DNA from 3 places in the Streptomyces sp. NPDC039480 genome. Region 3 is predicted to be linked to each of the others. Evidence: riboswitches for the same ligand, from Rfam matches in the RefSeq annotation. Region 3 holds a riboswitch; each other region holds the start of a gene.
What was found. Region 3 has a riboswitch for cyclic di-AMP ahead of ACZ56E_RS11840 (C40 family peptidase). Riboswitches for the same ligand answer to the same signal wherever they lie in the genome.

Region 1 (3,840 bases), on a different contig from region 3:
GCGACAATATCGTCCCGAATGGCCGTGCATACCGAGTGCGCGGGCACGCGCATGATCGGACCTCCGCCTTAATCCCCGCGAAACGCGGTCGACCGACGCTCATTCAGTGACTCTATTGCAGAGCACCGGAATTTCCGACGGCGGGCCGGAATCCATGGATATCTTTTGGCCAAGAGCGGAACGGGCCAGGGCCATGGGCGGCGCGAGGGCAACGCGAAAGCCCCGGCTCTGGGCGAGCCGGGGCTTTCGGAGCTGTGCGGGGGGGCGTCCGTCAGACGTTGACACCGTGCGAGCGGAGGTACGCGACCGGGTCGATGTCCGAGCCGTACTCCGCGCCGGTGCGGGCCTCGAAGTGGAGGTGCGGGCCGCTGGAGTTGCCGGTGGAACCGGAGAGGCCGATCTGCTGGCCCGGGGTGACCGTCTGACCCACGGTGACGCCGAGGGACGACATGTGGCCGTACTGGGTGTACGTGCCGTCGTTCATCTTGATGACCACGTTGTTGCCGTAGGCACCGCCCCAGCCGGCCTCGACGACGGTGCCGGAGCCGACCGCGTGGACCGGGGTGCCGGACGCTGCGTGGAAGTCGACGCCGGTGTGGCTGCCGGAGGACCACATGGCGCCACCGGTCTGGTAGCCCGTGGAGACGTACGAGCCGCTGATCGGGGAGACGTAGGTGTTCAGGCGCTTGCGCTCGGCCTCGCGGGCGGCGCGCTCCTTGGCCTCGCGCTCCTTCTTGGCCTTCGCCTTCGCCTCGGCGTCGGCCTTGCGCTTCTCCTCGGCGGCCTTCTTCATGGCGGCCTCTTCGGCCTGCTTGGCGGCGGCCGCGTCGTCGGCGGCCTGCTGCTGCGCCGCGGCCTGCGCGTCGATGCTCGCGGCGAGCGAGTCGCCGACGGATATCGCCTGGGTGAGGCCGGTGTGCTCCATGGCGGCTTCGTCGGGGGCGGCGAGCGCCGGGGCGGCGAGGCCGCCGATGACACCGGTGGTGGTGAGCGCCGCGACACCGGCGACGTTCGCGGTGGTACGCGTGAGGCGGCTCGGACGACGGTGCTTCCCGGTGGCACGGGTGAACGCCATGTGGCGGGTGATCCTTTCCTTCCTTCTCGCCTACCGGGTTAGCTGACGGGTTCGGAGCAGGAAGGTCTCCTACGGATCCCTCACCTCGCGGCAAGGTGCCCGATTCACCCCAGGGGACATGTGGGTCCCCGGCTCCCCTGGCTCGCGCCGTACGGGGACTCGGCGATGACTGTCCGGTGCCGCGGATGCGGCGTACTGCGCGACGAACAGCCGGGTCGACGCTAAACGCGCCGACTTCAATCGACAAACAGAAGTCGTCTTTTGTAGCGCACGCCACACGGCAGACAGGCAACCACCATATGAATTCGGACATATGGGGACCCCGGCGCCTGAAGCGGTCACCGGGGTCCCGATATGTCCTGACTGTGACTCAGCCGTCACTCAGCCCGTGACGACACTCACTTCACCGATGCCGAGCGCCCTGACGGGCTCCTCGATCTGCGCGGCGTCCCCGACCAGGATCGTCACCAGCCGGTCCGCCGGGAAGGCGTTCACGACGGCGGCGGTGGCCTCCACGGTGCCGGTGGCGGCCAGCTGCCGGTACAGCTGCGCCTGGAAGTCGTCCGGCAGGTTCTGCTCGACCTGGTCGGCGAGGGTGGCCGCCACGGAGGCCGCCATCTCGTACTTCAGCGGGGCGACGCCCACGAGGTTCTGCACGGCCACGTCGCGCTCGGCGTCCGTGAGGCCCTCGGCGGCGAGGACGCGCAGGACCTGCCACAGGTCCTCCAGCGCCGGTCCCGTGTTCGGGGTGTCCACGGAGCCGCTGATGGCGAGCATCGCGGCGCCCGAGCCGTCCGGCGCCGAGCGCAGGACCTGGCTGAACGCCCGTACGCCGTAGGTGTATCCCTTCTCCTCGCGCAGGACACGGTCGAGACGCGAGGTGAGGGTGCCGCCCAGGCAGTACGTGCCGAGGACCTGGGCCGGCCAGACGCGGTCGTGCCGGTCGGCCCCGATGCGGCCGATCAGCAGCTGCGTCTGGACCGCTCCGGGGCGGTCCACGATGACGACGCGGCCGCGGTCGTCGGCGGTCACCGGCGGCACCGGGCGCGGCTCGCCCGGGGAGCCCGTCCAGGCGCCGACCGTGTCCGCGAGGACGGCGTCCAGGTCGGTCCCCGTCAGGTCGCCGACCACGACGAGGGTGGCCGTGGCGGGGCGGACGTGCTTCTCGTAGAAGGCGCGCACCGCCGCCGAGTCGATGGCCGCGACCGTCTCCTCGGTGCCCTGGCGGGGGCGCGACATGCGCGAGGTCACGGGGAAGAGCTCCTTGGAGAGCTCCTTGGCGGCGCGCCGCGCCGGGTTGGCGGCCTCGTGCGGGATCTCGTCCAGGCGGTTGCGGACGAGCCGCTCGATCTCGCTGTCCGCGAAGGCGGGGGCCCGCAGGGCGTCGGCGAGCAGGCCGAGCGCCTTCGGGAGCCGGGAGACCGGGACCTCGAGGGAGACCCGCACGCCCGGGTGGTCGGCGTGCGCGTCGAGCGTGGCGCCGCAGCGGTCGAGCTCGGCGGCGAACTCCTCGGCGGAGTGCTTGTCGGTGCCTTCGTTGAAGGCCCTCGCCATGATCGTGGCGACGCCGTCGAGGCCCTCGGGCTCGGCGTCCAGGGGCGCTTCGAGGTTGATCTCGACGGCGACGACCTGCTGACCGGGGCGGTCGCAGCGCAGCACGGTGAGGCCGTTGGGCAGGGTGCCGCGCGCGGGCGCCGGGAAGGCCCAGGGCCTGGCCGGTCCTGCCTGGGGCTGGGGGTGGAACTGCATCGTCGCGGCCTCGGTCACTTCGCCGCCTCCTCTTCTTCCTCGGCGGCCTCTGCGCCCTCGTCGGCGGCGGTCACGGGTTCGTACACGAGCACGGCGCGGTTGTCCGGGCGCAGGCGGGCCTTGGCGACCTCCTGAACCTCTTCCGCCGTGACGTCGAGGACGCGCTGGACGGCGGTGAGGGCGAGCTGCGGGTCGCCGAACAGGACGGCGTACCGGCAGAGTTCGTCGGCGCGTCCGGCGACCGTGCCGAGCCGGTCGAGCCACTCGCGCTCCAACTGCGCCTGGGCGCGCTCCATCTCCTCCGGAGTGGGGCCCTCGGCGGCGAAGCGGGCCAGTTCCTCGTCGACGGCCGTTTCGATCACGGGCACTTCGACGTCACCCGACGTCTTCACGTCCAGCCAGCCGAGCGAGGGCGCTCCGGCGAGGCGCAGCAGGCCGAAGCCCGCGGCGACCGCGGTGCGGTCCCGGCGCACGAGGCGGTTGTAGAGCCGGGAGGACTCGCCGCTGCCGAGGACGGTGAGGGCGATGTCGGCCGCGTCGCACGCGCGCGTGCCGTCCTCCGGGAGGCGGTAGGCGGCCATCAGGGCGCGGGCCGGGACGTCCTCCTCGACGACCTCGCGCAGCTCCTCGCCGATGCGCTCGGGCAGGGATCCGTCGCGCGGCGGCTGCTTGCCGTCGTGCCCGGGGATCGACCCGAAGTACTTCTCGACCCAGGCGAGCGTCTGCTCCGGGTCGATGTCGCCGACGACCGAGAGGACGGCGTTGTTGGGCGCGTAGTACGTGCGGAAGAACGCGCGCGCGTCCTCCAGGGTGGCCGCGTCCAGGTCGGCCATGGAGCCGATCGGCGTGTGGTGGTACGGATGGCCCTCCGGGTACGAGAGCGCGGTCAGCTTTTCGAAGGCCGTGCCGTACGGGACGTTGTCGTAGCGCTGGCGGCGCTCGTTCTTGACGACGTCGCGCTGGTTCTCCATGGACTCCTCGTCGAGGGCGGAGAGCAGCGAGCCCATCCGGTCGGC
Region 2 (3,840 bases), on a different contig from region 3:
GAGAGCGCGTCGATCATGGCTTCGGCGCGGTCGCCGATGCCCCTCTTCGGCACGTTCAGGATGCGGCGCAGCGGGACCGCGTCCTCGGGGTTGGCGAGAACACGCAGGTAGGCCAGCACATCGCGGACCTCCTTGCGCTCGTAGAAGCGGACGCCGCCGACGACCTTGTAGGGCAGGCCGACGCGGATGAAGATCTCTTCGAAGACACGGGACTGGGCGTTCGTCCGGTAGAAGATCGCGACGTCGCCGGCCTTGGCCTCGCCCGCGTCGGTGAGGCGGTCGATCTCGTCGGCGACGAACTGGGCCTCGTCGTGCTCGGTGTCGGCGACGTATCCGGTGATGCGGGCGCCCGCGCCCTGGTTGGTCCAGAGGTTCTTGGGGCGGCGGCTCTCGTTCCGCTCGATGACCGCGTTCGCCGCGGTGAGGATCGTCTGTGTGGAGCGGTAGTTCTGCTCCAGGAGGATCGTCGTCGCGTCGGTGTAGTCCTCCTCGAACTGGAGGATGTTGCGGATGGTGGCGCCGCGGAAGGCGTAGATCGACTGGTCCGCGTCACCCACGACGCACAGCTCGGCCGGGTCGTCCTCGTCGCCTCCGGAGGGGCCGACGAGCTCGCGCACCAAGGCGTACTGGGCGTGGTTGGTGTCCTGGTACTCGTCGACCATGACGTGCCGGAAGCGGCGCCTGTAGTGCTCGGCGACGTCCGGGAAGGCGCGCAGCAGGTGGACCGTCGTCATGATCAGGTCGTCGAAGTCCAGCGCGTTCGCCTCGCGGAGGCGGGACTGGTACATCGCGTAGGCCTGGGCGAGGGTCTTCTCGAAGCCGTCGGCGGCCTGCCCGGCGAAGTCCTCCTCGTCGATCAGCTCGTTCTTCAGGTTCGAGATCTTGGCGCTGAAGGACTTCGGCGGGAACTTCTTCGGGTCGAGGTCCAGGTCGCGGCAGACCAGGGCCATGAGGCGCTTGGAGTCCGCGGCGTCGTAGATCGAGAAGGAGGAGGTGAAGCCCAGTTTCTTGTACTCGCGGCGCAGGATGCGGACGCAGGCGCTGTGGAAGGTGGAGACCCACATCGCGTTCGCCCGGGGGCCGACGAGCTGCTCGACGCGCTCCTTCATCTCGCCCGCGGCCTTGTTCGTGAAGGTGATCGCGAGGATCTGGCCCGGGTGCACGCCGCGCTCGGCGAGGAGGTACGCGATGCGGTGGGTCAGCACCCGGGTCTTGCCGGAGCCGGCGCCGGCCACGATGAGCAGCGGGGAGCCGGCGTGCACGACGGCCGCGCGCTGGTTCTCGTTCAGCCCGTCGAGGAGGGACGCCGGGTCGATGACCGGGCGCGGGGCACCGTCGCGGTAGTGCGACTCGCGGGTCATGGGCGCGTCGAACTTCCCGTCGAACAAGTCGTCCGGAATGGGCTCCGGAGCGCTGTCCTCGGGCGGCGGCGGGGGCGCTTCGTCCGCGGCCCGGGAGGGCTGCAGGTCCGCCAGGAAGCTGTCATCAAAGAGGCTGCTCATCGCCTCCCGAGTCTAGGCGGCCCCACTGACAACCCGCTGCGGGTTCCGGACACACCCCGGACTTCCCACTCCGCGCTCACGGACGATCACGATCCGCTACGTCTCTCCGTGTCTCCATCGTGTCCGCGTCAAGGGTCTCGTAAAGTCACGAAAATGTATCGGGCATATCGAACATCAACCTTCACAGGAGCCACACGGGTTGGCTAGCGTGCCCGGCGGGCCACTCGCCCTCCCACCGGCGAACCCCGCCGGGAACGGGTGGCCTCCGCCGAGTCCGACACGTTCGGAGCCGGGGACCCACCAGAACCTTGGGGTGAATCGGTCCCGTACGAAGTACGGGACTGTAGGGCAGCCTTCCGAACCACCCGCCCGAACCCGACAGCTAACCCGGTAGGCGGTCTACGGAAGGAGTCGCCTCCCTTGGCGTCGCACCGCAAGCCGCGGACCCGTACAGCCGGCATACGCACGGCCCCCGCCGTCGGCATCACGACGGCAGCCCTCACCTCCGTCGCCCTCCTGGCACAGAGCGCGCAGGCGGCGCCCTCCGCGCCGACGAAGCCCAGCCTCGAAGAGGTCCAGAAGAAGGTCGACGAGCTCTACCGGCAGGCCGGCGTGGCCACCCAGAAGTACAACTCGGCCAAGGAGCGCACCGACAAGCAGCGCAAGAAGGTCGACCGTCTGCTCGACGACGTGGCCACACGCACGGACGAGCTGAACGACGCGCGCGAGGAGCTCGGCTCGTTCGCCGCCGCCCAGTACCGCACCGGCGCCGTCTCCGAGACGGCCACGATGATGCTCGCCGACGATCCGCAGGGCTACTTCGACCAGAACCACCTGGCGGACCGGCTCACCACGCGCCAGAAGAAGGCGGTCGACGACTACCAGGCGCAGCAGGCGTCGGCGACCAAGCAGCGCACGAAGGCCGCGAAGAGCCTCGAGACGCTGAGCGACTCGCGGGACGACCTGAGGACGAGCAAGCGGACCGTCCAGAAGAAGCTGGGTGACGCGCGTGAGCTCCTCTCGAAGCTGACCGCCGAGGAGAAGGCGCGGCTCGCGGAGATCGAGCGGAAGAAGAAGCAGGAGGCCAAACGCAAGGCCGAGAGGCTGGCCCGTGAGCAGGCCGCGGAGGCGGAGCGGGAGCGGAAGGCCGAGGAGGCGGCGCAGCGGGAGAAGGAGCGCGAGGCCGGCCAGGGTTCCGGTTCCGGCTCCGGATCTGGCTCCGGATCTGGCTCCGACACGGGATCAGGCTCGGGCTCGGGCTCCGGTTCAGGCTCCGGTTCGGGCTCGGGAAGCACCGACGGCAGCTACGCCACCAAGGCCGCGAAGGTCATCGATTTCGCGGAGGCCCAGATCGGCAAGCCGTACGTCTGGGGCGCCACCGGCCCCGACTCCTACGACTGCTCCGGACTCACGCAGGACGCGTGGAAGGCCGCGGGGATCTCCCTGCCGCGCACCACGTGGGACCAGGTGAAGGTCGGCACGACCGTGAAGACCGCCGACGCCAAGCCGGGTGACCTGGTGTTCTTCTACGACGACATCAGTCACGTGGGGATCTACATCGGCAACGGCAAGATGATCCACGCCCCGAAGCCGGGCGCGAACGTCCGCGTCGAGTCGATCTACTACATGCCGATCCACAGCGTGGTCCGCCCCGCCTGAGAACGAACCCCCTCCCAGGGCCCGAGACACCCTCTACGCGCGCGTGGCCCGCATCCTCCCCGGATGCGGGCCACGCGGGCTCACGGGCGCTTGACTCGGCTCATCCACCACGGCGCATCCGGCGGCGCGAACGGATCTTTCACGGTTCGCCTCAGGAACTGCTCGTCGAGCGGCTCAATGAGCGCCCGCAGGTCTCGAGCGGCTCTCGAAGAAAGGGCATGGAGGAGCGTTTCCAGGACGTCCCGGCACCGCTCGGGACCGATGTCCTCGCCTGTTTCGTAGTGGTAGCAGTTGTCGTACTGCGTCGCCCTCGTGTACATCACGCCACGTCCAGGGCGTCGACAGATTTTCTGCCACTGCCCCAGAGCTTCGTGGGTGGCGCCAATCCATAAGCGCCGCCGCTCGATGCGAGCGATCTCCGCCAGTACACGGGACGACAAGCCGGGCACCGTGGCTCTTCGTTCCCATTGCCGTAAGGGTCGTGGCAGGTCACGACGGACCTGCGAAGGGCGCCTACGAGGCATGGGCCTTTCGTGTGTTGACCATGGCGACCATCATGCCCGCCCTCACGACACCCGTCATCCCTCCGCGGCAGTGGCCTGTTCGCATAGAACTCAGGTCCACAGCACCGCGATGAAGATGTTCGCCGTGGTCAGCAGGCCGACCGCACCGAACATGC
Region 3 (3,840 bases):
CGGGTGCTGCTTATCGGAGGCAGTTGGTGAACGACTCCCAGGGGCCGGGGGAGAAGAGCAGGGCGGGCCCTGCGATGTTCTTCGAGTCACGCACGGCACGCAGGCCGGTCAGCGGACCTGAGTCGAGGGTGGCTGTCTCGACACAGTTGTTCATTCCGTTGCTGTAGCTGCTGCGCTGCCACCGCGCACCTTGAATTGTCGTGCTGGAAGGTACGTACCGAGGCATTGCGGTCATTGTGCCTCCTTACGCGCCGTCGCATAGCCCGGCGATGAAATCCGTTGAGTCCTCGGGTGAGAGCGCTTGTACCTGAAGGGAGTTGAAGGCCTCCGTGTACGCCTGGAGGTCTTCTTTCCGTTCGAGGTAGAGGCTACTCGTCAAATGGTCGAGAACAACCACATCCAGATCAGCAATGTCCGGAAATGAAAAAATAACGAAAGGACCGATCAGGCCCACATGCTCACCTGCGGCGAACGGCAACACCTGAAGCCGAACGTGAGGCATGTGAGATGCCTCCTTCAATCGGATCAACTGCCCCGCGAAGACCTGCGCCCCGCCCACCGGCCGCCGCAGCACCGCCTCGTCCATGACCACGCTCAGCCGCAGCGGCGGATCCGCGCGCAGCACGTCCTGCCGGGCAAGCCGGACCTCCACCAACGCCTCGACCTGCTCTTCCGGCAGCTCGCCGAGCGCGGCCCGGGTCACCGCGCGTGCGTACTCGGAGGTCTGCAGCAGGCCGGGAACCACCGAGGTCTCCAGCGTGCGCACCCAACTCGCCTGCGACTCCAGGCTGATGAAATCGCGGTAGGTGGCGGGCAGCAGATCGCGATAGGCCTTCCACCAGTGATGACGCCCCGCGCCGGGATCGTCGGCGCCGGCGAACGCGATGAGCAGCTCGCTGCGCTGCGGATCCTTGACCTGATATGCCTCCATCAGCAGCCGCACGTCGGCGGCTTTCACGCCACTGCGGCCCGTCTCGATCCGGCTCACCTTGGACTGGTGCCAGCCGACCTTGGCGGCGGCTTCGCTGCTGGTGAGCCCCGCGTGGCCGCGCAGGGCGCGCAGGGCGGCGCCGAGCTGTCGACGGCGCACCGCGGGGCCGTACTGCATGCCCGTCTCCTTTCGGACGGAGCCGTCGGATCTCCCGGCGGCAGGGCAGGGCAGTAGGCGAGATTAGAGGAAGTACCGCTCTCCCGCCCAAATACGGTCTGCCGTAGCAGAGTTCACCGCTTCGAGCGACAGATATATGCACATCTCGGTGGATCGCCACCCGTGACCGGCCAAGGAGTGGCAGGCTGGCGCGAAGCACCAGTCCGGGACTGTCCTCGAGTCATCCGCCGCGAGCCGGAGACCGGTCCCGGTGGGAAAGGGACAACGTCGCCATGGCAGACCATCAGGAAGCCTCCGTCACCCTGCCGAGCGATCCTGTCTCGGTCCCCGCCGCCCGGAAATTCGTATCCCGCGTGCTCGCGGAATGGGGCCTGCCCGGTGACGCCGAAGTGGCCGACACGATCAGGCTGATCGTTTCCGAACTCGCCACGAACGCCGTACAGCACACCCTGGGCCAGTCGCCCACCTTCACCGTGGACCTGGAGCTCGACCGTGACGAGCAATTGCGCATCGGTGTCACCGACAGCCACCCCCGCTACCCCAAGCGGCTCCCCGCGGCCGTCCAGCAGGACAACGGCCGCGGCATGGTCATCATCCGCTGGCTGGCGGCCGAGTGCGGCGGCAGGCTCTCGGTCAGCCCCACCGACGAGGGCGGCAAGACCGTGTGGATCGCGCTGCCCTGGCAGGCACCTGTCCAGCGCGGCTCGTGTGACGACGCCCGCTGACCGGCTCGGCCGCGGGCCACGAGTGCCGCGCTGGACGGTGCGGTCAGCGCACCCTGCCGTACCAGACGCTGTTGGACCAGATCTTCTCCAGGCGCACCACGGTCCCCCTCTTGGGCGCGTGCCAGATGCGGTTGTTACCCGCGTAGATCCCGACGTGGTAGACGTTCCTGCCGGAGTGGAAGAACACCAGATCGCCACGGGTCCGCTGGGACCTGGAGATGTGCTTGGTCTTGTTGTACTGCGCGGCGGCCGTGCGAGGCAGCTTCTTGCCCGTCTTCTTGAACGAGTAGAGCGTCAGGCCCGAGCAGTCGAACCGGTTGGGTCCCACCGCCCCGTAGCCGTACGGGGAGCCCTTCTTGGACGCCGCGATCTTGAGCGCCTTCGTCCCGTGTGTCGCTGCCTCGGCCTCCGCCGTGAGCCCGGGGGCCACGACGGTGCCGCCTACGACGGCGAGCGTGAGTGCCGATGCGGCACCGGTCCTGCTCAGCAGCGACGGAACATGATTCAGCGCGGTCATGCGCAACCCTTCGTCAGCCGCCTGTGAAGGATGACCTGTCGGGTTCGGGCAGGCGAAGATGCCCGGCCGCGTCATGCTCTGCGGCTTAACCCCAAGGGCGTCGTCCGGACTTCCCGGACGGGCCCGTCGTACCTGGGTCCTCCACTCCTGCCGTTGCACCGATGTCGACCGGTCATCCGGGTGGCGGCAGGACTCGGCGTCCGCCCGGACCGCCCCGCCGCTGTGGCGGGGGCTTGTCGTCGGAAGGGATCTTGACCCGAAACAGGTCCGAAAACCGAGCCGAAACGGCGTTTTGTGAGGCTCCTCACGACTGACCTGTTCAGGTGGACACTGCCGAATTCGACGTTCCGCCGCCTTCTCCGACGACCGCTCGACCAGCAGCGGAATGCGTAATTCCGGCCATGCTGTACTCGCTGGACGCAACTTCGGACCGTGCGGATAAGGACGTCCTGGTACGCCGTCCGGGGTAGCCCGACTGGTCCGTTTCGAAGTGGAGCCGGACGTTCCAGTGTTGGGAGCGGGGCGGCCGACGAGGTTTCAGGCGCCTTGCGGAGACGGAATTTGAGGAGCCTTGCGAAGAGGGGATTTCAGGGGCCTTGCGGAGGCGGCACGGTGAGTAGCCCCGCCCGTCGTTCACCGTCGAGGACGCGCAGCGCCCGGGCCAGCGTGGGCGCGTGCACCTCAGTCTCGCCCCGCTGGTGCATGAGGGCGAGCGCGTCCCGCAGCGCGGTCGCCCGCCCGACCAGGGCCTGGGCGGCGCGCAGCCCGCGGTACGTGTGCTCGACGCGGGCCGGGTTGATGCGGCCGAGCAGGTCGACGACTTCGAGATAGCGGTCGATCAACTCCGCCTCGGCGTGCGTGAGGGCGGGCAGCGGAGGCAGTTCGGGCGGCAGCATCGGTGACTCACCTCGGGTCGCGGGCGGCGAGCGAGGTCTTGCGGCTCGGGATGATCCGGTCCACGAGCCCGTACTCCAGGGCCGCCGGGGCGTCGAAGATCTTGTCCCGTTCGATGTCCGCGGCGATCCGCTCCGGGCTCTGCCCCGTGTGCCGTACGAGCAGCTCCTCTAACTGCCGCCTGGTGCGCAGGAGTTCGTCGGCCTGGATCGCCAGGTCCGTGGCCTGACCCCGGATCGGTTCGGAGATGGCCGGCTGGTGGATGAGGACGCGTGCGCCGGGCAGCGCGAACCGCTTGCCGGGGGTGCCGGCGGCGAGCAGGACGGCGGCACCCGACGCGGCCTGGCCCAGGCAGATCGTCTCCACGTCACAGCTGACGAACCGCATCGTGTCGTAGATCGCGGTCATCGCACTGAACGAGCCGCCGGGGGAGTTGATGTACAGCGAGATGTCGCGGTCCGGCGCCTGGTACTCGAGGTGCATGAACTGCGCCATCACGTCGTTCGCGGAGGTGGCGTCGACGGGCGTGCCGAGGAAGACGATCCGCTCTTCGAGGAGCTTGGAGTACGGGTCCATGGTCCGCGCCCCCGAACTCG

Region 1: it holds a riboswitch for cyclic di-AMP, as region 3 does, so the genes downstream of both, ACZ56E_RS14645 (M23 family metallopeptidase) here and ACZ56E_RS11840 (C40 family peptidase) in region 3, are expected to answer to the same signal.
Region 2: it holds a riboswitch for cyclic di-AMP, as region 3 does, so the genes downstream of both, ACZ56E_RS07405 (C40 family peptidase) here and ACZ56E_RS11840 (C40 family peptidase) in region 3, are expected to answer to the same signal.

The regions. Positions count from the first base shown of each region.
Region 1 is NZ_JBVITX010000004.1:151,812-155,651, reverse strand. Features, by position in the region: gene ACZ56E_RS14650 (GntR family transcriptional regulator) at 1-53, opposite strand, end outside; gene ACZ56E_RS14645 (M23 family metallopeptidase) at 272-1,075, opposite strand; cyclic di-AMP (ydaO/yuaA leader) riboswitch at 1,088-1,250, opposite strand; gene ACZ56E_RS14640 (M16 family metallopeptidase) at 1,457-2,842, opposite strand; gene ACZ56E_RS14635 (M16 family metallopeptidase) at 2,839-3,840, opposite strand, start outside.
Region 2 is NZ_JBVITX010000002.1:304,076-307,915, reverse strand. Features, by position in the region: gene pcrA (DNA helicase PcrA) at 1-1,502, opposite strand, end outside; cyclic di-AMP (ydaO/yuaA leader) riboswitch at 1,759-1,914, shown strand; gene ACZ56E_RS07405 (C40 family peptidase) at 1,923-3,161, shown strand; gene ACZ56E_RS07400 (hypothetical protein) at 3,242-3,601, opposite strand; gene ACZ56E_RS07395 (hypothetical protein) at 3,776-3,840, opposite strand, start outside.
Region 3 is NZ_JBVITX010000003.1:257,973-261,812, reverse strand. Features, by position in the region: gene ACZ56E_RS11855 (DUF397 domain-containing protein) at 11-235, opposite strand; gene ACZ56E_RS11850 (helix-turn-helix domain-containing protein) at 245-1,108, opposite strand; gene ACZ56E_RS11845 (ATP-binding protein) at 1,381-1,833, shown strand; gene ACZ56E_RS11840 (C40 family peptidase) at 1,877-2,350, opposite strand; cyclic di-AMP (ydaO/yuaA leader) riboswitch at 2,354-2,530, opposite strand; gene ACZ56E_RS11835 (hypothetical protein) at 2,938-3,246, opposite strand; gene ACZ56E_RS11830 (ATP-dependent Clp protease proteolytic subunit) at 3,254-3,840, opposite strand, start outside.